DNA from 4 places in the Streptomyces sp. NPDC048441 genome. Region 2 is predicted to be linked to each of the others. Evidence: riboswitches for the same ligand, from Rfam matches in the RefSeq annotation. Region 2 holds a riboswitch; each other region holds the start of a gene.

Region 1 (5,170 bases), on a different contig from region 2:
GCCGAGCCCGGCGCTGACCAGCGCGCACACCAGCGCGTACCCCGGAGTCTCCACCAGGACCGAGGGCATCGCCCCGGCCCGGACGAGCGCCGACTCCACGCCCTGCCGGGGCGGATGCGCCGGCGCCATGCTGATCAGCGGCTGTCCGGCGAGTTCGGCCAGCGGCAGTCTGGACGAGGCGCCCGCGAGCGCGTGTCCCGGCGAGGTCACCAGGACCAACTCCTCGACCAGGAGCGGCTCCGCGGTCACGGAAGCGGGCAGCGACACGGGATCAGCGGGTTCGTACGTATGGGTGAGGGCTACGTCGACCTCGCCCGCCGCGACGGCCGCGATGCCGAGCGGCGGCTCGTAGCCCCGCACCGTCAGCTCGATGTCCGGATGGGCACGGCGGAACGCGGTCAGGGCGGGCGGCATCAGCTGGATCCCCGCCGTGGTGAAGGTGCCCACGCGCAGCCTGCCGCCGGACAGACCCGCCAGCTGGGCCAGTTCGTGCCGGGCCCGCTCCATCTCGTCAAGGACCCGGCGCGCCCGCGCGAGGAGCAGCTCGCCCGCACCGGTCAGACGTGCCCCGCGGTGATGCCGTACCAGGAGAGCGGTGCCCGCCTCGCGTTCGAGCTTGGCCAGCTGCTGGGAGAGGGCGGGCACGGTGTAGCCGAGGCGCTCGGCGGCGCGGGTGATGGACCCGGCCTCGGAGACCGCCACCAGTGCGGCGAGCCGCGTCGGGTCGTACATGGTGTCTCCTGGTGCGGGAGAGAGCCTGGGCGCCTGGGGCTAAACGTCTGCTTAAGGCAGACCCAGGATATTCCACATACCTGCTGAAGGCAGAAGAACGGCAGGGTGGGGGACATGGACGCACAACTGGTCGCCTTCACCGGGGTCGCCGCGGGCATGGTCGCCATGCCGGGCGCCGATTTCGCCGTCGTGGTGCGCAACGCGCTCGCCTCCCGACGGGCGGGCGTCACCTGTGCGCTCGGCGTCGCGGGCGGGCTCCTGGTGCACACGGCGCTCGCGGTGGCCGGGGTGGCGGCGGTCCTCACGGCGGTGCCCGCCCTCTTCCGGGCGCTGCAGATCATGGGCGGCGCCTATGTGCTGTACCTCGGCTGCCGCGCGCTGCGGTCGGCGGCCCGGCCGCTGGAGAGTTTCGGTGCCCCGGACACCGACGCGGAGCCGAAGGCGGCGGGCGCCGGCAGCCTGCGGCAGGGCTTCCTGACCAATGCCCTCAACCCCAAGGCGCCGATCACCTTCCTGAGCGTGCTGCCCCAGTTCGTGCCCGCGGGGAGCCCCGCGATGCCCAGGACGCTGCTTCTCGCGTCCATCATCGTCGCCCTGGCCCTCGTGTGGTTCCCGGCCGTCGCGATCCTGGTGGACCGCCTCGGCAACTGGCTGCGCAGACCGCGTACGGCCCGTGCCGTCGAGGGCGGCACGGGCGCGGCACTCGGCGTGCTCGGCCTGGTGCTCCTCAGCGAGGCGGCTCTCGCGTGACGTGCTGCCGCGAGGCCGAGCGGCGCAGCAGACGGGGGAGTACGCCCCACAGGCCCGCGCACACCAGCAGTGTGCCCGCGCTTGCGATGATCCCGCCGGTGCGGCCCACCGCCACGTCCACGACCAGGAGCACGGATCCGGCGAGGGCGAACATCAGGACGCCCATGCCGATCCGGGCGAGGTGCGAAGAGACCCGCACGATCAGCGGCTTGGCGCGCCTCTGGAACAGCGCCCTGTGCACCGCGGCCGGTGCCGTGAACAGAGCCGCCGCCAGGACGGCGAGCAGCAGCGTGGTGACGTAGGTGGCGCGCTGCACGGTGTCCAGAGACGGGAAGCGCGGGGTGAAGGCGAGTGTCAGCAGGAACGCGAAGAGGATCTGCACGCCGGTCTGCGTGACCCTCAACTCCTGGAGGATCTCCGAGAAGTTGCGGTCGGCGCGTTCGAAGGGCGTCTCGTTGCGGGTGTCGTGAGCGGCGTGGGTGCCGCTGTCGTCGGCCATGCCGCACGAGTATCCGGGTCGGCGCACTCCAAGCGCGGCGGGCGCGCCGGGCGACGGCGTCGGCCGTGGGGCCGGCCGCCGCCGCCCGGCGGCAGGTCAGCGCACCCTGCCGTACGAGACGCTCTTCGTCCAGATCTTCTCCAGGCGCACCACGGTCCCGCTCTTGGGCGCGTGCCAGATGCGGCCCTTACCGGCGTAGATGCCGACGTGGTAGATGCTCCGGCCGGAGCGGAAGAAGACGAGGTCGCCGCGGCTGCGGTTCGACGCCGATACATGGCGGGTCTTGTTGTACTGCTGCGCGGCGGTGCGCGGCAGCTTCTTGCCCGTGCGCTTGAACGAGTAGAGGGTCAGGCCCGAGCAGTCGAACCGGTGTGGCCCCGCCGCTCCATAGCGGTACGGAGAGCCCTTCTTGGATGCGGCGATCTGGAGCGCCTTCGTCCCGTGTGTCGCGGCCTGTGCTTCCGACGTGAGCCCTGGGGCCACGAGGGTGCCGCCTACGACGGCGAGCGTGAGGACCGATGCGGAGCCGGCCCTGGTGAGCAGCGACGGAACATGATTCAGCGCGGTCATGCGCAACCCTTCGTCAGCCGCCTGTGAAGGATGACCTGTCGGATTCGGGCTGGCGAAGTTGCCCGGCCGCGGTGTGCGGCTTCACCCCAAGGGCCGTCGTCCGGACTTTCCGGAACCGACCCGTCATGCCTGGGTCCTCCACTCCTGCCGGTGCACCGATGTCGACCGGATATCCGGGCGGCGGCAGGACTCGGCGTCCGCCCGGACCGCCCCGCCGTGTGGCGGGGTCTTGTCGTCGGAAGGGATCTTGACCTGTGAAAGGCCCGAATTCCGAGCCGAAACGGCCTTTTGTGAGGCTCCTCACGGCTGAACCGTTCGGGTGGACAAGGCAGGATTCGGGATCGGGCCGAGGGGCTCGACGATCGTTCTACCAGCACCGGAACGTCAGATTCCGCCCGCCGCGTACACACGTGGTGCAACTGGGACCGGCCGAGAATACGACGATTGGCTACGCCGAACGAGGTAGCCCGACTGGTCCGTTTAAGACCGGCCCCGGACGCTCCAGGTCCGCGGCGCGAATATGACGCGTGCTCAGGACGCCGACGGGGGAGGCATGGTGACCCGCGAGGACCGCCGCTCGCCGTCGAGCACCCGCAGGGCGCGCGCCAACGTCGGCGCGTGCACGGCGCTCTCGCCCCGCTGGTGCATGAGCGTCAGCGCGTCGCGCAGCGCGGTGGCCTTGCCGACCAGGGCCTGGGCGGCGCGCAGTCCGCCGTACGTGTCCGATGCGCGGGCCGGGTTGATCCGGCCCACCAGATCGACCACTTCGAGGTACCGGTCGATCAACTCGCCCTCGGCGCGGGTGAGTGCGGGCAGCGGAGGGAGTTCGGGCGGCAGCATCGGCGGTTCACCTCGCGTCCGGGGAGCGGAGTGAGGACTTGCGGGTCGAGATGATCCGGTCCACCAGGCCGTACTCGACGGCCTCGGGGGCGCTCAGGATCTTGTCGCGCTCGATGTCGGCCGTGACGCGCTCCGGGCTCTGCCCTGTGTGCTGGACGAGCAGCCGCTCCAGCTGGGCGCGGGTGCGCAGGAGTTCGTCGGCCTGGATCGTCAGGTCGGACGTCTGGCCGTGGATGGGCTCGGCGAACGACGGCTGATGGATCAGGACCCGGGCGCCGGGCAGCGCGAACCGCTTGCCGGGGGTGCCCGCGGCCAGCAGGACCGCGGCGGCCGACGCGGCCTGGCCCAGGCAGGTCGTCTCCACGTCACAGGTGACGAACTGGATCGTGTCGTAGATCGCGGTCATCGCGCTGAACGAGCCGCCGGGGGAGTTGATGTAGAGCGCGATGTCGCGGTCGGGCGCCAGATATTCGAGGTGCATGAACTGCGCCATCACGTCGTTGGCCGAGGTGGCGTCGATCGGCGTACCCAGAAAGACGATGCGCTCCTCGAGCAGCTTCGAGTACGGATCGAGGGTCCGCTGCCCCGTGCTGGTGTGCTCGGTGAACTGGGGCAGGACATAGCGGGCAGACGGTCGGTTCATGGCGCGTCTCTCCTCTTCCGGGGGCGGCTGCTCCCCAGTTCCATGAAAAGGGTTCCTGTAAAAAATGTACAGGACGTACGTAACAGCATGGTGGCGAGCATGGGCCGGTGATCCGCGGGAGTCAACAGGCGGGCGGTGTTTCAGCCGTTCGCTGAATGCGAAGGACTCGGCGTATGAGCCCTGAAGCGAACCAAGCGCAGGAGGCGCGAGCCTCCGAGCTCGTCCACCTCACCGCCCGTGAGCTCGCCGCCGGGCTCCGCACCCGCGAACTGTCCGCGCGTGAGGTCGTCCAGGCGCACCTGGACCGGATCGAGCAGGTCAACGGCGCGGTGAACGCCGTGGTGACCCTGGTGGCCGAGCGCGCGCTCGACGAGGCGCACGCCGCCGACGAACGGGCCGCGCACGGCGAACCGCTGGGCCCGCTGCACGGGCTGCCCATCGCCCACAAGGACACCCACGACACCCGCGGTATCCGGACCACTTACGGGACGCCGCTCCTCGCCGACAACGTCCCGGACCGCGACGAGCTGATCGTCGAGCGCATCCGCGCCGCCGGGGCGATCACCATCGGGAAGACCAACGTGCCCGAGTTCGCGGCCGGTTCGCACACCGTCAATCCGGTCTTCGGGGCGACCCGCAACCCGTACGGCCTCCGGTGCTCCGCCGGCGGCAGCGGCGGGGGAGCGGCGGCCGCGCTCGCCTGCAACATGCACCCCCTCGCCGACGGCAGCGACATGGGCGGATCGCTGCGCAACCCCGCGTCGTTCTGCAACGTGGTGGGCCTGCGCCCCTCGCCGGGCCGGGTGCCTTCCTGGCCGGACACCGACCCGTGGTCGACGATGGCCGTACAGGGGCCGATGGCGCGCACGGTCGGCGACGCGGCGCTGCTGCTCTCCGTCATCGCCGGGCCCGACCCGCGTTCACCGATCGCCCTGGAGACTCCGGGCAGCGCGTTCGGCGGGTCACTGGAGAGTGATCCGAGGGGGCTGCGGATCGCGTGGTCGCCGGATCTGGGAGGGGCGGTGCCGGTGGACCGCGAAGTCACCGACGTACTCGCCCCCGCCGTACGGGTGTTCGCCGACCTGGGGTGCATGGTCGAGGAGGCTTGCCCCGATCTGTCCGGCGCCGACGAAGTG
Region 2 (5,170 bases):
CTACTGGATCGGCGGCAAAGACAACTACGAGATCGACCAGCAGGTCGGTGACCAGGTCGCCACGATGTTCCCAGTCATCCGAGACGTGGCCCGTGCGGACCGCCAGTTCCTTGCCCGCACGGTGCGATTCCTGACCGCCGACTGCGGCGTGCGGCAGTTCCTGGACATCGGCACCGGACTGCCGACCCTGGCCAACACCCACGAGATCGCCCAACGGATCGCACCCGAAGCCCGGATCGTCTATGTCGACAACGACCCCATCGTGCTCGTCCATGCCCGCAGCCTGCTGACCGGTACCCCCCAGGGAGCTACCGATTACATCGACGCCGACATCCAGCACCCGGACAGCGTCATGGAAGGTGCAGCGGCAACCCTCGACCTGGACCGGCCCGTCGCGGTCATGATGCTGGGCATCCTCAACTTCGTCCTCGACACCGGCGAGGCCCAGGAGATCGTGCGCCGGATCATGGCCTCGGTCCCCTCCGGCAGCTACCTCGCCTTGACCCACCCCACCACCGACACCGATCTCGGCGGCGAAGGCAACGTCGAGGCCATGCGGTTCTGGAACGAAAACGCCACCCCGCCGATCACCGCCCGCAGCCGCGCAGAGATCAGCGCGTTCTTCGACGGCCTGGATCTCCTCACCCCCGGCCTCGTGTCATGCGCGCACTGGCGCGCTGAGACCGACTCCGGGCCCACGCTCCCGCAGTTCGGCGCCGTTGCTATGAAACCCTGACCGAAGGCTGGCTCGCCTACATGGCGAAGAGGTCGTACGCACGAAGGTGGAGTCCGCCGAGATGTCCCCGTCGATCTCGGCTACCGCACCTACTGCGGCCTGGACCTGCGGGAATGGTCCCGGCCCCCGGGAACCCCACGTGCCCCGCACGGCGTCTTGGCTACCGTCACCACAGCGCCGCACGGAGGTCAGATCAGGTCATGGCACACGACGGAGACCAGTCGACCGACCGCGCGGCCGATGGCGAGGGCGACGGCGTGGGCGACAACCCCACCGAGCAGCCGGGCGGCGGCATCAGCGGGACGCTCGGCGCCGTCAGGCGCTACCGCCGCGCGCTGTACGGCTTCACCCTCCGCGTGTCCGTCGTGACCGCAGTGCTCGGCTGCGCGATCCTGGCCGGCGGATTCGCGGCGGCATGGGACACCTTCGAGGGCGTCCGGGACTACGCGGACGCCAACATCGCCAACGAGGACTCCTACGTGGCCTACGCGGAGGATGCCATGCCAGAGCTGGCAAGGGTGTTCTTCGTGATGGTGCCGCTGTTGCTCGTTCTGGGGCTCCTCGTCGTTTCCGTCCTGCACACCGCGTACGCCGTCGGCGACTCTCACGCCAGGCACGGCGGCGGACCGCTGGCCACCCGCGAGTTGTGGCGGCGCACACGCGGGCGTTTTCCCGCCGCCCTCGCGGTCAACACGCTGACCGGACTGGCTGTGGGCGCCGTATGGATGGCGGGCCTGGTGCTGTGGGGCATCGTCGAAAGCGGCGAGGTGCCTGGTGTCGAGCCCACGCCCCTGGGCGAAACCGCGACCTGGCAGTACACCCTGGTGGGGTGGGTGCTGCCGATCACCGTGTGGTGTCTGGGCCCGCTGCTGTACGCCCGCCTGGCGCTGGCCACCGCCGAGACGGTGCTGGAACTCCGTTCCCCGTTCGTGGCGTTGTACCGCTCCTGGGTGCTGACCCGCCGCGCACGACGGCGCACCCTCGGCGTGGGCACACTGGTCACGGCGGCAGCCGTGCTCTTCTTCCTGCTGGCCCGGTACGCGGCCGCTCCCCTCGTCCACCTCGCCGGACTCGGAATGCTGTGGCTCAGCAACGACAATGTGTGGATCACCGGCGTGCTGGTGAAGGTGCTGCCCTCAGCCGTGGCCCTTCTCCTGCTGTCCCCGGTGGTCATGCCGCTGGTGTGCGCACTGTTCGCCCGTCTCCACGGAGACCTGCTCGCACGCGAGGAGGCGGCGAGGGGCGCCGGGGTGGTGGGGGCTTCAGCGGCCGGCCGCCCGACCGGCAGGGTCTCGTAACAGAGGCCATTCCCCTTGTCGGTTCCCCGCGTTGGCGACCTCCGCGGAAGGATCGAGGGAGGGGCAGTTGAGTTCCGTCCACGGCGGTCATCAAGTCCTTGGCGTCGCGGCAGCCTGATCCCGGTGAGGATATGTTCCTTTTGGCATGGAAAGCGGCTCTTGTATCGCGTTCACTTTTGCCCGAAAAAGATACTTCTTCACACCATTAATGGCGTATAGAAAGTGCTGTCCCTATTGCGGGGGGCTCTGGCGAAATGGCGTGCTCTGATATGCCGTCGAGTCGCATTCCAGCGCGTATTGCATTCAGTGAATTGAGTCACACCGGCGGCCTCGACCCCGGGATCCACTGAACGCACTTCCGTTCTGTGCAAAGAAAGTTGGGCTTTTCGATCAAAGGATGCGAGTGGTCCTGGTTGCCAGGGACCGGCATCGCACATTCCTTATTCGAATTTGGGTCTTGTTCCATGCGGGCTTTCTCGCCTAACGTCACCGCCAATCCGGATGGAACGCCGAATCCTGCCGCCATCCAGAAACCATCCCACCCACTCACTTACGCACGGCAGGAGCGGGGGACCCAGGTAAGCCGCCGATCCGGATTCCGGAACGGCTCGGGGTGAAGTCGTATTCACAGTGCGACCGGACATCTCCCGTCCGAACCCGACAGCTCACCTCGTAGGCGACGGAGAGGAATTCGCCATGCCCGCAAAGGGAAAGCACCGCCGCCCCAAGTCCAGTTCACTCACCCGGGGCATCGCCGTGGCAGGGACTGGTGGCGCCGTACTCGTTCTCCCGGTGCTCGGCGCAACCGCCGCCGGAGCGGCGCAGCCGGCCGGCACGACCGCCGGGCCCGCCGCGGCCTCGAAGACCTACGTTGTCGTCGCTGGCGACTCGCTCTCCAAGATCGCCCGAGAGCACTCCCTGAGCGGCGGCTGGAAGAAGCTGTACGAGGACAACCGCAGCGCCCTCGGCGCTACCCCGCGGCTGATCCACCCCGGTCTCAAGCTCACCCTCGGCGAGAAGGCCCCGGCCGAGCCCACGAAGAAGTCGGCCGCCCCCAAGGCGTCCGCCGAACGGGCGGACCGCTCCGAGCGCGAGAACACGCTCGCCGCCGAGCCCGCCGCTGCCCCGGCTAAGAAGTCCTACACCAACGACCTCGACGGCTGGATCAACGAGTCGCTCGACATCATGGCCCAGCAGGGCATCCCCGGCTCCTACGAGGGCATCCACCGCAACATCATGCGCGAGTCCTCCGGCAACCCGCTGGCCACCAACAACTGGGACTCCAACGCTGCCGCCGGAACCCCGTCCAAGGGGCTCTTGCAGGTCATCGACCCCACGTTCACCGCCTATCACGTGCCCGGCACGTCGCTCGACGGCTTCGATCCGGTCGCCAACATCACCGCCGCCTGCAACTACGCAGCCGACCGGTACGGCTCGATCGACAACGTGAACGGCCCGTACTAGACCTAGATCTGGACCTAGACCTAGACCGCGTCCCGTCTCGTCTCGTCCGCTGTGAGCCCCGGCATTCCATGTGTCCGGGGCTCAGGCCTGTCTGAGGCCACGCACCGCTCTCCGCGAATTTGCTCGCCGACTGCCTGAGATCACCCTCCCTCAAGAGAATCCGTCAGCCGCTCATGCAGTGACGTGCCGTCATATAGCGCCCCCGCACATGGACAACTCCATGCGCAATTCCGCTATTTTCTCTGCCCGTTGCGTACGCTCCCTCTCAACTCCCTTACAGAAGCGCGCCGAGCCGACACGGCCTGCGAGTTTCCTGATCTCAGCGGATTGCGCCGGGGAGGGGATGAGATTGAGGCCGACTGGGCCACCCGTGAACCCTTCCGGTTGCCGACCAGAATCGCGTGAGCGAGTTTGGTGGAAGCAGAGAGGGCCCTGGAGGGGGGTGCGTCCGATCGCAGCCGTTCGATTCTCAGGAGGAATGGTGACCAACCCCCAGCAGGACCCGAATCAGCACGAAGGCCCCGCAGACGGCGGAGCGGCAGGCACACCCGGCGTCCACGACGGCGGCGCAGACGGAGGAGCCGACGGCCCCGCAGACGGCGGCGCAGCAGGCACACCCGGCGTCCACGACGGCGGCGCGGACGGAGGAGCCGACGGCGGCGCAGACGACGGAGCAGATGGCGGCGCAGACGGCGGAGCCGACAACTCCGGCAGCGGCTCTTGAGTCTCTTCTCGACCGAGCTTCAGGACACCGACGCCACAGCAGGCGTCGGTGTTCTGGAGACACGGCTGACCAGCCTGAGCCGAGAGCAGTTCGCCCGCGACGTCTGGGCGCGCAAGGCGCTGCTCACACGCGGCGCCAGCGACTTCTGTGACCTGTTCTCCGCCGAGGCCGTGGACGAGCTGATCTCGCGCCGGGGACTGCGTACGCCCTTCCTCCGCGTTGCCAAGGACGGCTCCACGCTCCCCGAGTCATCCTTCACCTCGCCCGGCGGTGTCGGCGCCACCATCGCCGACCAGCTTGACGACACCGCCCTGTGGCGCGGGTTCGCCGATGGCGCCACACTCGTACTGCAAGCTCTGCAGCGCACGTGGGAGCCGGTCGCGGACTTCAGCGCCCGGCTGAGCGGGGAGCTGGGGCATCCGGTGCAGGCCAATGCCTACGTCACTCCGCCGCAGAACCGCGGGTTCGACGACCACTATGACGTCCACGATGTCTTCGTCCTTCAGATCGACGGCGCCAAGCGCTGGCTCGTCCACGAGCCCGTTCATCCCGACCCGCTGCGCGATCAGCCCTGGACGGATCGCCGCTCCGCCGTCGCCGAGGCCGCGAAGGACAAGGCTTACATCGACACGGTTCTCCAGCCGGGTGATGTCCTCTACCTGCCGCGGGGCTGGCTGCACGCCGCCCAGGCGCAAGGCGAGGTCTCGATCCACCTGACGTTCGGAATCCACAGCTGGACGCGTTACGCACTGGCCGAGCAGCTCGCCAAGGCCGCACTCACAGCGCTGCGCGACGATCCCCTGATGCGCGGCACGCTGCCTCTGGGCGTGGACGGGCCGGACGGCGAGATCGGCATCGTCCGTGAACGCCTCGTCGCCGCCATCGCACAGTCCGATCCCGCTCCGCTGTTCCACCGCACCCGGCGAAGCCAGCAACGCCCCGCGCCGA
Region 3 (5,170 bases), on a different contig from region 2:
AGGGCGGCGAGGACCCGCAGGCCCCGCTGTGTCTCCAGGTGCTTGCCCGCGCCTGCGGCCCGCGCGCTCTCGACCTGCGCACCCGGGCGGTACTTGCCGGTCAGGAAACCGGATGCGAGCGCGTAGTACGGGACGGCGGCCAGGCCGGAGCGGGATGCGACCTGCTCCAGCGAACCCTCGTACGTGTCACGCGATACGAGGTTGTAGTGCGGCTGGAGCGCCGAATAACGCGCGAGGCCCTCGCGGTCGGAGAAGTCGAGGAACTCCTGGAGCCGCTCGGCGGTCACGTTGGACGCGGCGATGGCGCGCACCTTGCCGGACGTCACCAGTTCGTCGAGGGCGCCGATGATCTCCTCGACGGGGACGGTCGGGTCGTCGTAGTGCGTGTAGAAGAGGTCGATGTAGTCGGTGCGCAGGCGGCGCAGCGACTCCTCGGCACCGGACTTGATGGTGCCGGCGGACAGGCCCTTGTATTCGGGGTGGGCGCCGACCTTCGTGGCGAGCACGACGTCGGAACGGTTGCCGCGCGCGGTGAGCCAGTCGCCAATGACGGTCTCGGACTCGCCACCCTTGTTGCCGGGCACCCAGGCCGAGTAGACATCGGCGGTGTCGATGAAGTTGCCGCCCGCGGCGGTGTAGGCGTCGAGCACGGCGAAGGACTGGGCCTCGTCGGCCGTCCAGCCGAAGACGTTGCCGCCGAGTGCGAGCGGGAAGACCTCGAGGTCGGACGAGCCAAGCTTGCGAAGAGAAGTCATATGGGAGGCAACGTACTTACGGAGCGCAGCATTCCGTACACGCATCCCTGGGATCCATAGGAGCAGGAGCCCCGGACATGCCGAACCGGCAGCCCTGACGTCGGGGGGTTGTCGCCAGGACCGCCGGGGTACGGGGTTACGTCAGACCGTCCTGCCCTTGTCGCGCAGCCACGCCGCCGGGTCGACCCCGGTGGAGGCGCCGCCCGGGTGGACCTCCAGGTGGAGGTGCGCCCCGGTCACGTTGCCGGTCGCGCCTACGCGGCCGATGACGTCGCCGGTGGAGACCTTCTGGCCGACGCTGACGCTCATCGAGGACTGGTGGCAGAACCACAGCTCGGTGCCGTCGTCGAGTTCCATGACCGTGCGGTAGCCGTACGCCCCCGCCCAGCCGGCCTCCTTGATGGTGCCGGAGTGGATCGCCTTGATGGGCGTACCCGTGGGGGCCGCGAAGTCCAGGCCTGTGTGGTAGCCGGAGGACCACATCGAGCCGGGCTGACCGAAGGTGCCGGTGACGGTGTACGAGGCCACGGGCAGGATGTAGCTCTTCGCGAGCTTGGCGAGGCGCTCCGCCTCTGCCTTCCTCTTGGCCTCCGCCTCGGCCTTCTTCTTCGCGGCGGCCTTCTCCGCGGCGATCTTCTTCTCGGCCGCGGTCTGCTTGGCGGCGGCCTGTGCGGCAGCCTCCTTGACGGCGGCTTCTTCGCTCGCCTGCTGGACCGCGTCGTCCGCCTGGTCCTGCTGGTTCTCGGCCTGCTCCATGATGCGGGCCCGCAGTGCCTCGCCCGCGTCTGTGGTGCCCTGCTCGGCGTCCGATGTGCTGACGCCGGCGGCGGAGAGGGGCGCGGCGGCGGTCTGCACGCCGTTGTCGGCGGAACCGGAGTCGTCGGAGTCGTCGGATATCAAAGACCCCACGCCCGGCAGCGACTTGGCCTCCGGGAGCGAGTCCGTGACGGCCGAGAGGTCCGGCATCTCGATGGAGACCGGGGGCTTGCCGCCCTGCGCGGTGGCGATGCCGCCCGCGCCGACTGCGGCGATGACGCCTACGCCGAGAACAGTGGAGCTGCGGGCGAGCCCGCCACCGCCCCGCTTGTGGACGCGGTGCCTGCCGCGGACGGGACGGATGGAGTCCTCGGTGGGATTCCATTCCTCCCAGGAAGATGTTTCGTCGTACCCACCGAAATCGTCGTCATTCGGTACGTACACGCCTTGGGGGGCAGGGCGGTTGGACGCCACTGGGGCGCACTCCTTTCCTTCCTTCTCGCCTACCGGGTTAGCTGACGGGTTCGGAGCAGGAAGGTCTCCTACGAACAGCCGGCACGGATGCACAGCTGCCCGATTCACCCCATGTAGGTGGTTCCCCGGCTCCCTTGCGGGATTAGGCGCGTGCGCGCGGAGCCGACTCGAGTGACGGCTGGGACGACCGCGCTGCGTTATCGAACGTTAATAGACAGCAGGGCCGGAATCCAAGCTGTTCCGGCTGATCGTTAACGCCTTTGGCCTGCACTTAACGGGACACGGGGGGCTGGAACGGGGCGAGTTGACCCCAGATCTTCACACACCGGAGCTTCACATTTCCTGGACAGTGCGTCAGTTGCCGGACGGAGGGGTGTCCTTCAGTCACGTCCAGTGACATCAGGCGGAACGCGACGCGGTGAGGTGCCCGTCGCCGACGGCCGCCGCACCGCGAGCAGCGCCATGTCGTCCGTCGTCCCGCCCCCGGTGTGCAGCCACACTTCCTCGGTGAGCGTGGCGAGGAGGGTGTCCGGGCCGTTGGGTCCCGGGAAGATGCGGCCGCCGAGCCGGGCGGCCGGGTCGTAGAACTCGCCCCGGTGATCACGCGCCTCGGAGAGCCCGTCGGTGAAGAGCAGCAGCATCGCCCCCGGCGGGAACTCCGTCTCGTCCGCACGGTCCGGCCAGGTGCCGAGTTCGCCCATCCCGAGCGGCAGCGCGGGCTCGGTGGCGGACAGGACGCACAGCCGCCCGTCGCCGCGCAGGAGCAGCGGCCCCGGGTGCCCGCGATTGATGAGGCGTACGAGACCGCCACTGTGCGGGATCTCCGCGAGGACGGCGGTGGTGAACCCTTCGAAGGCGTCGAGACCGTCCCTGCGCGTGCCCTCACGCGCGAGCGCCCGCTCCAGGCGCTGCGCCACCGCCTCCAGGGTGGCCTCCTGCTCCGCGGCCTCCCGGAACGCCCCGATGACGACGGCGACGGCCGCCACCGCGCTCATGCCCTTGCCGCGTACGTCGCCGACGATGACGCGTACGCCGTGCGAGGTGTCCTGCACGGCGTACAGATCACCCCCGATGAACGCGTCGGCCTCCGCGGCCTCGTAGCGCGCCGCGACGTCGAGCCCGCCGATCCGGGGGTCCGGCTGCGGCAGTACGGCGCGTTGGGCGGCCTCGGCGATGGAGCGTGCGGAGGCGAGCTGTTCGTCGCTGCGGGATACGACGCGGTTGATGAGGACGGCGAGCACGGCCACGGTCGCCACCGTGATCAGTTCGGTGACGGCTTCGACATCGGTCGTGGTGCTGGTCCTGAAGTGCAGGCCGAGCACAGCGGCGCAGGAGCCGACGCCGGTGAGGGCGGTGCTGATCAGCGAGTAGAAGGGGGCGGCGACCAGCGGGGCGGCGGTGAAGAAGGGCGCGGCGGTGAACGCGGCCGGGGTCACGAGGTCGTAGACGATCCCGACGACGAGGAGCAGCAGAGGAAGGGTCCGCACGAACGCCCGCTCATGCCTGACGTCGGAATCCGTGCGGGGCACCTTGCGCAGGCCCCTGCCGCTTCCTCCTCGCTGCCCCACCGGTCTTCTCCTGCCGCGTTCCGCGGCCAGGACCAGATCCATGACCACGCCTCGTCCAGGGTTCCCGGCGCGGGGGCGCGGGGCGACCGGTGTGGGCCGATCGGGTTGAACCGCGCCCCGAAGCGGCGCTCACGCGGAAAACACCGAAGGCCCGGATCCATTACTGGATCCGGGCCTTCGGCCTTTAGTAGCGGGGACAGGATTTGAACCTGCGACCTCTGGGTTATGAGCCCAGCGAGCTACCGAGCTGCTCCACCCCGCGCCGTTGAATGCAACTCTACGCCATCAGAGGGAGTGAAGCGAACCAGCTCAAGGCTCAGGTGTTCTCGGCGTGCGTCAGCGTCTCCCAGGCCACGAACAGATCGTCCGTCCCCTCGGGCCGCCGCTCCTCCGTGTATTTCGCCGTCTCCGGCAGATCCAGCTTCAGCCGGTCCCGCAGGTGGTTGAGGCCGACCTCGGTGTCGGGCCCCATGTCGCGCTGCACCTTGCCGCCGCACAGCCAGCCCGGCGCCCGCGCGCCCAGCTGGTACTTGGAGTGGAACTCGAAAGCGGCCCGCAGCCGGTCCTTGACCTCGCCGTACAGATCGACGCCCTGGTGCCAGGCGGTCTCGGCGATGTGCGCGGTGGCGGCGAGGGAGTAGCTGGCGTGCTTGAAGTTACGGCAGGACTCCTGGGAGAGGCCGTCGGCGAAGGTCTTCTGCCCGAACCAGTACTTCTGGAGCTCCGCCGCGGTGTTGATGCCGCTGCCCTTCGGCGAGACCGGCAGCGGCCCGTCCGACTTCAGGTAGAAGTAGGCGGGCACCCGGGTCCTGAAGTGCGTCACCGCCTTCTCGAAGTCCTCGTGGTCGTCGAGGAAGACCGCCATGCCCATGGTCGCGTCGGCCATCACCAGGTCCCAGTTGCCGTTGAAGTCGGCTGACCCGTTGAGGACTTGGGGCAGATAGGCGGTACGCAGCATCCGCTCGAAACGCAGCAGCTCGCCGTCACTCCAGCCGTCGTAGGTATAGCGCACGGCTTCGGCCGCACGCGCCCACGAGGAGGCGGCCCAGGCCGTCTGGAGGCCCGCGTTGGCCTCCGTGTGCTTGGTGATCACGCCCGACCAGGCGTCCATGATCTGCACGGCCTTCTTGGCGTGCGCACGGTCGCCGGTGATGTTCCAGAGCAGAGCCTGGGTGTACGCGGCGATGGCGTCCTCGCGCTCTTCGACGCAGCCGTGGCCCGGACGGGTGTCGGGCGGGCACTCGACGACGGCGTACGGCTTGGCCTGGTAGTCCAGGGCCGCGTACTTACTGCCCCGCATCTGCTCGAACGCCTTCAGCCAAGGCTGTTCACGAGCCGCGACATGTGCGCGCACCCGCGCCAGCTGCCCCTTGCTGACGAGCACTCCGGGATGCTCGAAGGCCTGACCGGTGGGCCGCGCCCGCTCGGTCGCCCCCTCTGCCGAGCCGCTCCCGGACCCGCCGCAGGCCGCACAGACGCCGACGAGGAGGGGCCCGAGCATCATCACGAGAGCCCGTCGTACGAAACGTACGGAGCGGACGGAACCCATGCTGCACCTCCGGATCGACCACCTGGCAGGCCCAGCGTCGCTCGCGGACCGCGAGGGCGCAGGCGAGG
Region 4 (5,170 bases), on a different contig from region 2:
GCCCGACCCGCCTCCATCTTCGTCCGCGCGGCCACGGCCGCCGGCGTCCCCGTGACGATCGCCAAGGCTGACGGCAACCCCGTGAACGCCGCCTCCATGCTCGCGGTGCTCGGTCTGGGCGCGCAGGGCGGCGAGGAAATCCTGCTGGCCTCCGACGCCGAGGGCGCGGACGCCGCTCTCGACCGTCTGGCGAAGCTGGTCGCTGACGGCCTCGAGGAACTCCCCGAGACCGTCTAGTAAAGGCTGGTACTCGTACGCCGAAGGGCCCACCCTCAAAAGGGGTGGGCCCTTCGGCGTTTCTGCGCCCGTGTTTCTTTGCCCGTGCTTCTGCGCCCGCCTATTGAACTGAATTCGGGCAGCAGAAATAATCCCCCGCCGAATAACACTTCTTTGTATACGGCGCCTCTGTTAATGCCGGAGGCCCACCGTGTTTACGGCATGTTGCGAATCCCTCACACGGTCACGGTCATCCCGCAGGGGAATGCGCAGCCGGTGCGCGGTCGCCGCCCGTTCCGTGTGGGCCACGGTGAGCGACCTGGCCCGTTCCGCGTCCCCGCGAGCGACCGCGTCGACTATCGCGGCGTGCTCCGCCCAGGACTCCGCCGGGGCCGCCGGGGTCTCGACGACGTACATCCAGGCGATCTTGTGCCGGAGCTGGATGAGCAGCGCGGTCAGGCCGGGGCTGCCCGACGACTGGGCGAGCGTCTCGTGGAACCAGCCGCCCAGCGAGCGCAGATCCTCGCTCCGGCCGCGCCTGGAGCGCTCCTGGCCGAGCCTGACGAGGCCGCGCAGGACCTTCAGGTGCGCCTCCGTGCGGCGCTGCGCGGCGCGGGCGGCGCCCAGCGGCTCCAGGAGCATACGGATGTCCAGGAGGTCGGCGGCCTCCTGCTCGGTCGGCTCCGCGACGCACGCGCCCGCGTGCCTGCGCGTGACGACGAAGCCCTCGGCCTCCAGGGTGCGCAGCGCCTCGCGGACCGGGACGCGCGAGACTCCGTAGCGACGCGCGAGCAGCTCCTCGGTGAGCCGGCCACCCCGTTCGTAGACACCGGAGACGATGTCGTCCCGGATGGCCGTGCATACCGAGTGCGCGGGAATGCGCATGGCCTGACCTCCGCCTTAATCCCCGCGAAACGCGGTCGATCGACGCCGTTTCAGTGACTCTATTGCAGAGCGGCTGAATTTCCGAAGGCGGGCGGAAATTCATGGATATTTTTTGGCCAAAGGTGCTGCGGGAACGGCGCAGGAACAGCGAAAGCCCCGGCTCGTGATGAGCCGGGGCTTTCGATGAAACAGGTGGGCGTGACAGGCGGGCGGAATCAGACGTATCAGATGTATCAGACGTTGATGCCGTGCGACCGCAGGTACGCGATGGGGTCGATGTCCGAGCCGTAGTCCGGTCCCGTGCGGGCCTCGAAGTGGAGGTGCGGGCCGCTGGCGTTGCCGGTGGCGCCCGAGAGGCCTATCTGCTGGCCCGGGGTGACCGCCTGGCCGACGGTGACACCGAGGGACGACATGTGGCCGTACTGGGTGTACGTGCCGTCGTTCATCTTGATGACCACGTTGTTGCCGTAGGCGCCGCCCCAGCCGGCCTCGACCACGGTGCCGGAGCCGACCGCGTGGACCGACGTGCCGGACGCGGCGTGGAAGTCGATGCCGGTGTGGCTGCCGGAGGACCACATGGCGCCGCCGGTCTGGTAGCCCGTGGAGACGTACGAGCCGGCGATCGGGGAGACGTAGCTGTTCAGGCGCTTGCGCTCGGCCTCGCGGGCGGCGCGCTCCTTGGCCTCCCGCTCCTTCTTGGCCTTGGCCTTCGCCTCGGCCTCGGCCTTGCGCTTGGCCTCTTCAGCCTTCTTCTTGGCGGCCTCTTCGGCCTTCTTGGCGGCCGCGGCGTCGTCGGCGGCCTGCTGCTGGGCGGCGGCCTGCGCGTCGATGCTCGCGGCGAGCGAGTCGCCGACGGAGATGGCCTGGGTGAGGCCGGTGTGCTCGAGGGCCGCGGCATCGTCGGCGGCGAGCGCCGGAGCGGCCAGGCCTCCGATGACACCGGTGGTGGCGAGCGCGGCGACGCCCGCTACGTTCGCGGTCGTGCGCGTGATGCGGCTCGGGCGACGGTGCTTCCCGGTGGCACGGGTGAACGCCATGAAGCGGCTGATCCTTTCCTTCCTTCTCGCCTACCGGGTTAGCTGACGGGTTCGGAGCAGGAAGGTCTCCTACGGGTCCCTCACCTCGCGGCAAGGTGCCCGATTCACCCCAGGGGACATGTGGGTCCCCGGCTCCCCTGGCTCGCGCCGTACGGGGACTCGGCGATGACTGTCCGGTGCCACGGATGCGGCGTACTGCATGGCGGACAGCCGGACCGACGCTAAGCGGGACATCTTTCAATCGACAAACGGATCAGGACTTTTGTAGCGCACGCCACAGGGCAGACACACAACCTCCGTACTAATTCGGACATATGAGGACCCCGGTGGCCTTTCCGGCCACCGGGGTCCTGTGTGTCTCAGCTGCGCCGTCTGTCTCGGCTAGCCCGTGACAACACTCACTTCACCGATGCCGAGCGCCTTGACGGGCTCCTCGATCTGCGCGGCGTCTCCGACGAGCACCGTCACGAGCCGGTCCTCGGGGAAGGCGTTCACCACGGCGGCGGTGGCCTCCACGGTGCCTGTCTCGGCCAACTGCCGGTACAGCTGCGCCTGGAAGTCGTCCGGCAGGTGCTGCTCGACCTGGTCGGCGAGGGTGGCCGCGACGGACGCCGCCATCTCGTACTTGAGCGGAGCCACGCCCACCAGGTTCTGCACGGCGACGTCGCGCTCGGCGTCCGTGAGCCCGTCGGCCGCGAGGGTGCGCAGGACCTGCCACAGGTCCCCGAGGGCCGGTCCCGTGGACTCGGTGTCCACGGAGCCGCTGATGGCGAGCATGGCGGCGCCCGTGCCTTCCGGAGTGGAGCGCAGGACCTGGGCGAACGCCCGTACGCCGTAGGTGTATCCCTTCTCCTCGCGCAGGACGCGGTCCAGGCGCGAGGTGAGGGTGCCGCCCAGGCAGTACGTGCCGAGCACCTGCGCGGGCCAGACGCGGTCGTGCCTGTCCGGTCCCACGCGGCCGATGAGCAGCTGCGTCTGGACGGCGCCGGGGCGGTCCACGATGACGACGCGCCCGGCGTCGTCGGCGGTCACCGGAGGCACCGGACGCGGCTCGGCCGTGCCGCCCGTCCAGGCACCGATGGTGTCGGCGAGGACGGCGTCCAGGTCGGTGCCCGTCAGGTCGCCCACGACGACGGCCGTGGCCGTGGCGGGACGGACGTGCTTCTCATAGAAGGTGCGCACCGCCGCCGAGTCGATGGCCGTGACCGTCTCCTCGGTGCCCTGGCGGGGGCGCGACATGCGCGACGTCGCGGGGAAGAGCTGCCGGGAGAGCTCCTTGGCGGCGCGGCGTGCCGGGTTGGCGGCCTCGTGCGGGATCTCGTCCAGGCGGTTGCGTACGAGGCGTTCGACCTCGCTGTCCGCGAAGGCGGGCGCGCGCAGGGCGTCGGCGACCAGGCCGAGCGCCTTCGGGAGGCGGGACACGGGGACTTCGAGGGAGACGCGGACGCCGGGGTGGTCGGCGTGCGCGTCCAACGTGGCGCCGCAGCGGTCGAGTTCGGCGGCGAACTCTTCGGCCGAGTGCTTGTCGGTGCCTTCGTTGAAGGCCCTCGCCATGATCGTGGCGACGCCGTCCAGGCCCGCGGGCTCGGCTTCGAGCGGCGCCTCGAGGTGGATCTCCACGGCGACGACCTGCTGGCCGGGGCGGTGGCAGCGCAGCACGGTGAGGCCGTTGTCCAGAGTGGCGCGCTCGGGCGCGGGGAAGGCCCACGGCCGTGCGGTGCCCGCCTGGGGCTGTGGGTGGAACTGCATCGTCGCGGCCTCGGTCACTTCGCCGCCTCCTCTTCGTCCGCGTCTTCTTCGGTGGCTTCGGCGGCGGTGGTGGGCTCGTACACGAGCACCGCGCGGTTGTCCGGGCGCAGACGGGCCGCTGCGGCCGCCTTGACCTCTTCCGCGGTGACGTCGAGCACACGCCCGACGGCGGTGAGTGCGAGCTGCGGGTCGCCGAACAGGACGGCGTACCGGCACAGTTCGTCCGCGCGGCCCGAGACCGTGGAGAGCCGGTCGAGCCACTCGCGCTCCAGCTGCGCCTGGGCTCGCTCCATCTCCTCCTCGGTGGGACCTTCTTCCGCGAAGCGGGCGAGCTCCTCGTCGACAGCGGCCTCGATGACGGGGACCTCGACATCGCCGGACGTCTTCACGTCGAGCCAGCCGAGCGAGGGGGCTCCGGCGAGGCGCAGCAGGCCGAATCCGGCCGCCACGGCGGTGCGGTCGCGGCGCACCAGGCGGTTGTAGAGCCGGGAGGACTCGCCGCTGCCGAGGACCGTGAGCGCCAGGTCGGCGGCGTCGCACGCGCGCGTGCCGTCCTCGGGGAGGCGGTAGGCGGCCATCAGGGCGCGGGCCGGGACCTCTTCCTCGACGACCTCGCGCAGCTCCTTGCCGATCGTGTCGGGCAGCGAGCCGTCGCGGGGCGGCTGCTTGCCGTCGTGCGAGGGGATGGACCCGAAGTACCTCTCGACCCAGGCGAGGGTCTGCTCAGGGTCGATGTCGCCGACGACCGAGAGGACCGCGTTGTTGGGCGCGTAGTACGTACGGAAGAAATGCCGCGCGTCTTCGAGTGTCGCCGCGTCCAGGTCGGCCATCGAGCCGATCGGGGTGTGGTGGTAGGGGTGGCCCTCGGGGTACGAGAGGGCGGTCAGCTTCTCGAAAGCCGTGCCGTACGGGACGTTGTCGTAGCGCTGGCGGCGCTCGTTCTTCACGACGTCACGCTGGTTCTCCATGGACTCGTCGTCGAGTGCGGAGAGCAGCGAGCCCATCCGGTCGGCTTCCAGCCACAGGGCCAGCTCCAGCTGGTGCGTGGGCATCGTCTCGAAGTAGTTGGTGCGCTCGAAGCTCGTCGTGCCGTTGAGCGAACCGCCCGCGCCCTGCACCAGCTCGAAATGGCCGTTGCCGTGCACCTGCTCCGATCCCTGGAACATGAGGTGCTCGAAGAGGTGCGCGAGGCCCGTACGGCCCTTGACCTCGTGGCGGGAGCCGACGTCGTACCAGAGGCAGACCGCGGCGACCGGGGTCAGGTGGTCCTCGGAAAGCACCAC

The links. Region 2 has a riboswitch for cyclic di-AMP ahead of ACGFSB_RS29070 (transglycosylase SLT domain-containing protein). Riboswitches for the same ligand answer to the same signal wherever they lie in the genome.
Region 1: it holds a riboswitch for cyclic di-AMP, as region 2 does, so the genes downstream of both, ACGFSB_RS33050 (C40 family peptidase) here and ACGFSB_RS29070 (transglycosylase SLT domain-containing protein) in region 2, are expected to answer to the same signal.
Region 3: it holds a riboswitch for cyclic di-AMP, as region 2 does, so the genes downstream of both, ACGFSB_RS08000 (M23 family metallopeptidase) here and ACGFSB_RS29070 (transglycosylase SLT domain-containing protein) in region 2, are expected to answer to the same signal.
Region 4: it holds a riboswitch for cyclic di-AMP, as region 2 does, so the genes downstream of both, ACGFSB_RS27620 (M23 family metallopeptidase) here and ACGFSB_RS29070 (transglycosylase SLT domain-containing protein) in region 2, are expected to answer to the same signal.

Annotation. Positions count from the first base shown of each region.
Region 1 covers NZ_JBICXM010000017.1:168,262-173,431, reverse strand. Annotated here, with positions in the region: gene ACGFSB_RS33065 (LysR family transcriptional regulator) at 1-732, opposite strand, end outside; gene ACGFSB_RS33060 (LysE family translocator) at 847-1,482, shown strand; gene ACGFSB_RS33055 (DUF6328 family protein) at 1,460-1,981, opposite strand; gene ACGFSB_RS33050 (C40 family peptidase) at 2,078-2,551, opposite strand; cyclic di-AMP (ydaO/yuaA leader) riboswitch at 2,555-2,728, opposite strand; gene ACGFSB_RS33045 (hypothetical protein) at 3,083-3,391, opposite strand; gene ACGFSB_RS33040 (ATP-dependent Clp protease proteolytic subunit) at 3,399-4,034, opposite strand; gene ACGFSB_RS33035 (amidase) at 4,208-5,170, shown strand, end outside.
Region 2 covers NZ_JBICXM010000013.1:179,824-184,993, reverse strand. Annotated here, with positions in the region: gene ACGFSB_RS29080 (SAM-dependent methyltransferase) at 1-736, shown strand, start outside; gene ACGFSB_RS29075 (hypothetical protein) at 937-2,034, shown strand; cyclic di-AMP (ydaO/yuaA leader) riboswitch at 2,532-2,726, shown strand; gene ACGFSB_RS29070 (transglycosylase SLT domain-containing protein) at 2,731-3,498, shown strand; gene ACGFSB_RS29065 (BatC protein) at 3,977-4,222, shown strand; gene ACGFSB_RS29060 (cupin domain-containing protein) at 4,219-5,170, shown strand, end outside.
Region 3 covers NZ_JBICXM010000003.1:20,581-25,750, forward strand. Annotated here, with positions in the region: gene ACGFSB_RS07995 (aldo/keto reductase) at 1-755, opposite strand, end outside; gene ACGFSB_RS08000 (M23 family metallopeptidase) at 897-1,985, opposite strand; cyclic di-AMP (ydaO/yuaA leader) riboswitch at 1,997-2,144, opposite strand; gene ACGFSB_RS08005 (PP2C family protein-serine/threonine phosphatase) at 2,366-3,595, opposite strand; tRNA gene ACGFSB_RS08010 (tRNA-Met) at 3,742-3,815, opposite strand; gene ACGFSB_RS08015 (alginate lyase family protein) at 3,870-5,102, opposite strand.
Region 4 covers NZ_JBICXM010000012.1:157,180-162,349, forward strand. Annotated here, with positions in the region: gene ACGFSB_RS27610 (HPr family phosphocarrier protein) at 1-237, shown strand, start outside; gene ACGFSB_RS27615 (GntR family transcriptional regulator) at 409-1,101, opposite strand; gene ACGFSB_RS27620 (M23 family metallopeptidase) at 1,335-2,138, opposite strand; cyclic di-AMP (ydaO/yuaA leader) riboswitch at 2,151-2,313, opposite strand; gene ACGFSB_RS27625 (M16 family metallopeptidase) at 2,520-3,905, opposite strand; gene ACGFSB_RS27630 (M16 family metallopeptidase) at 3,902-5,170, opposite strand, start outside.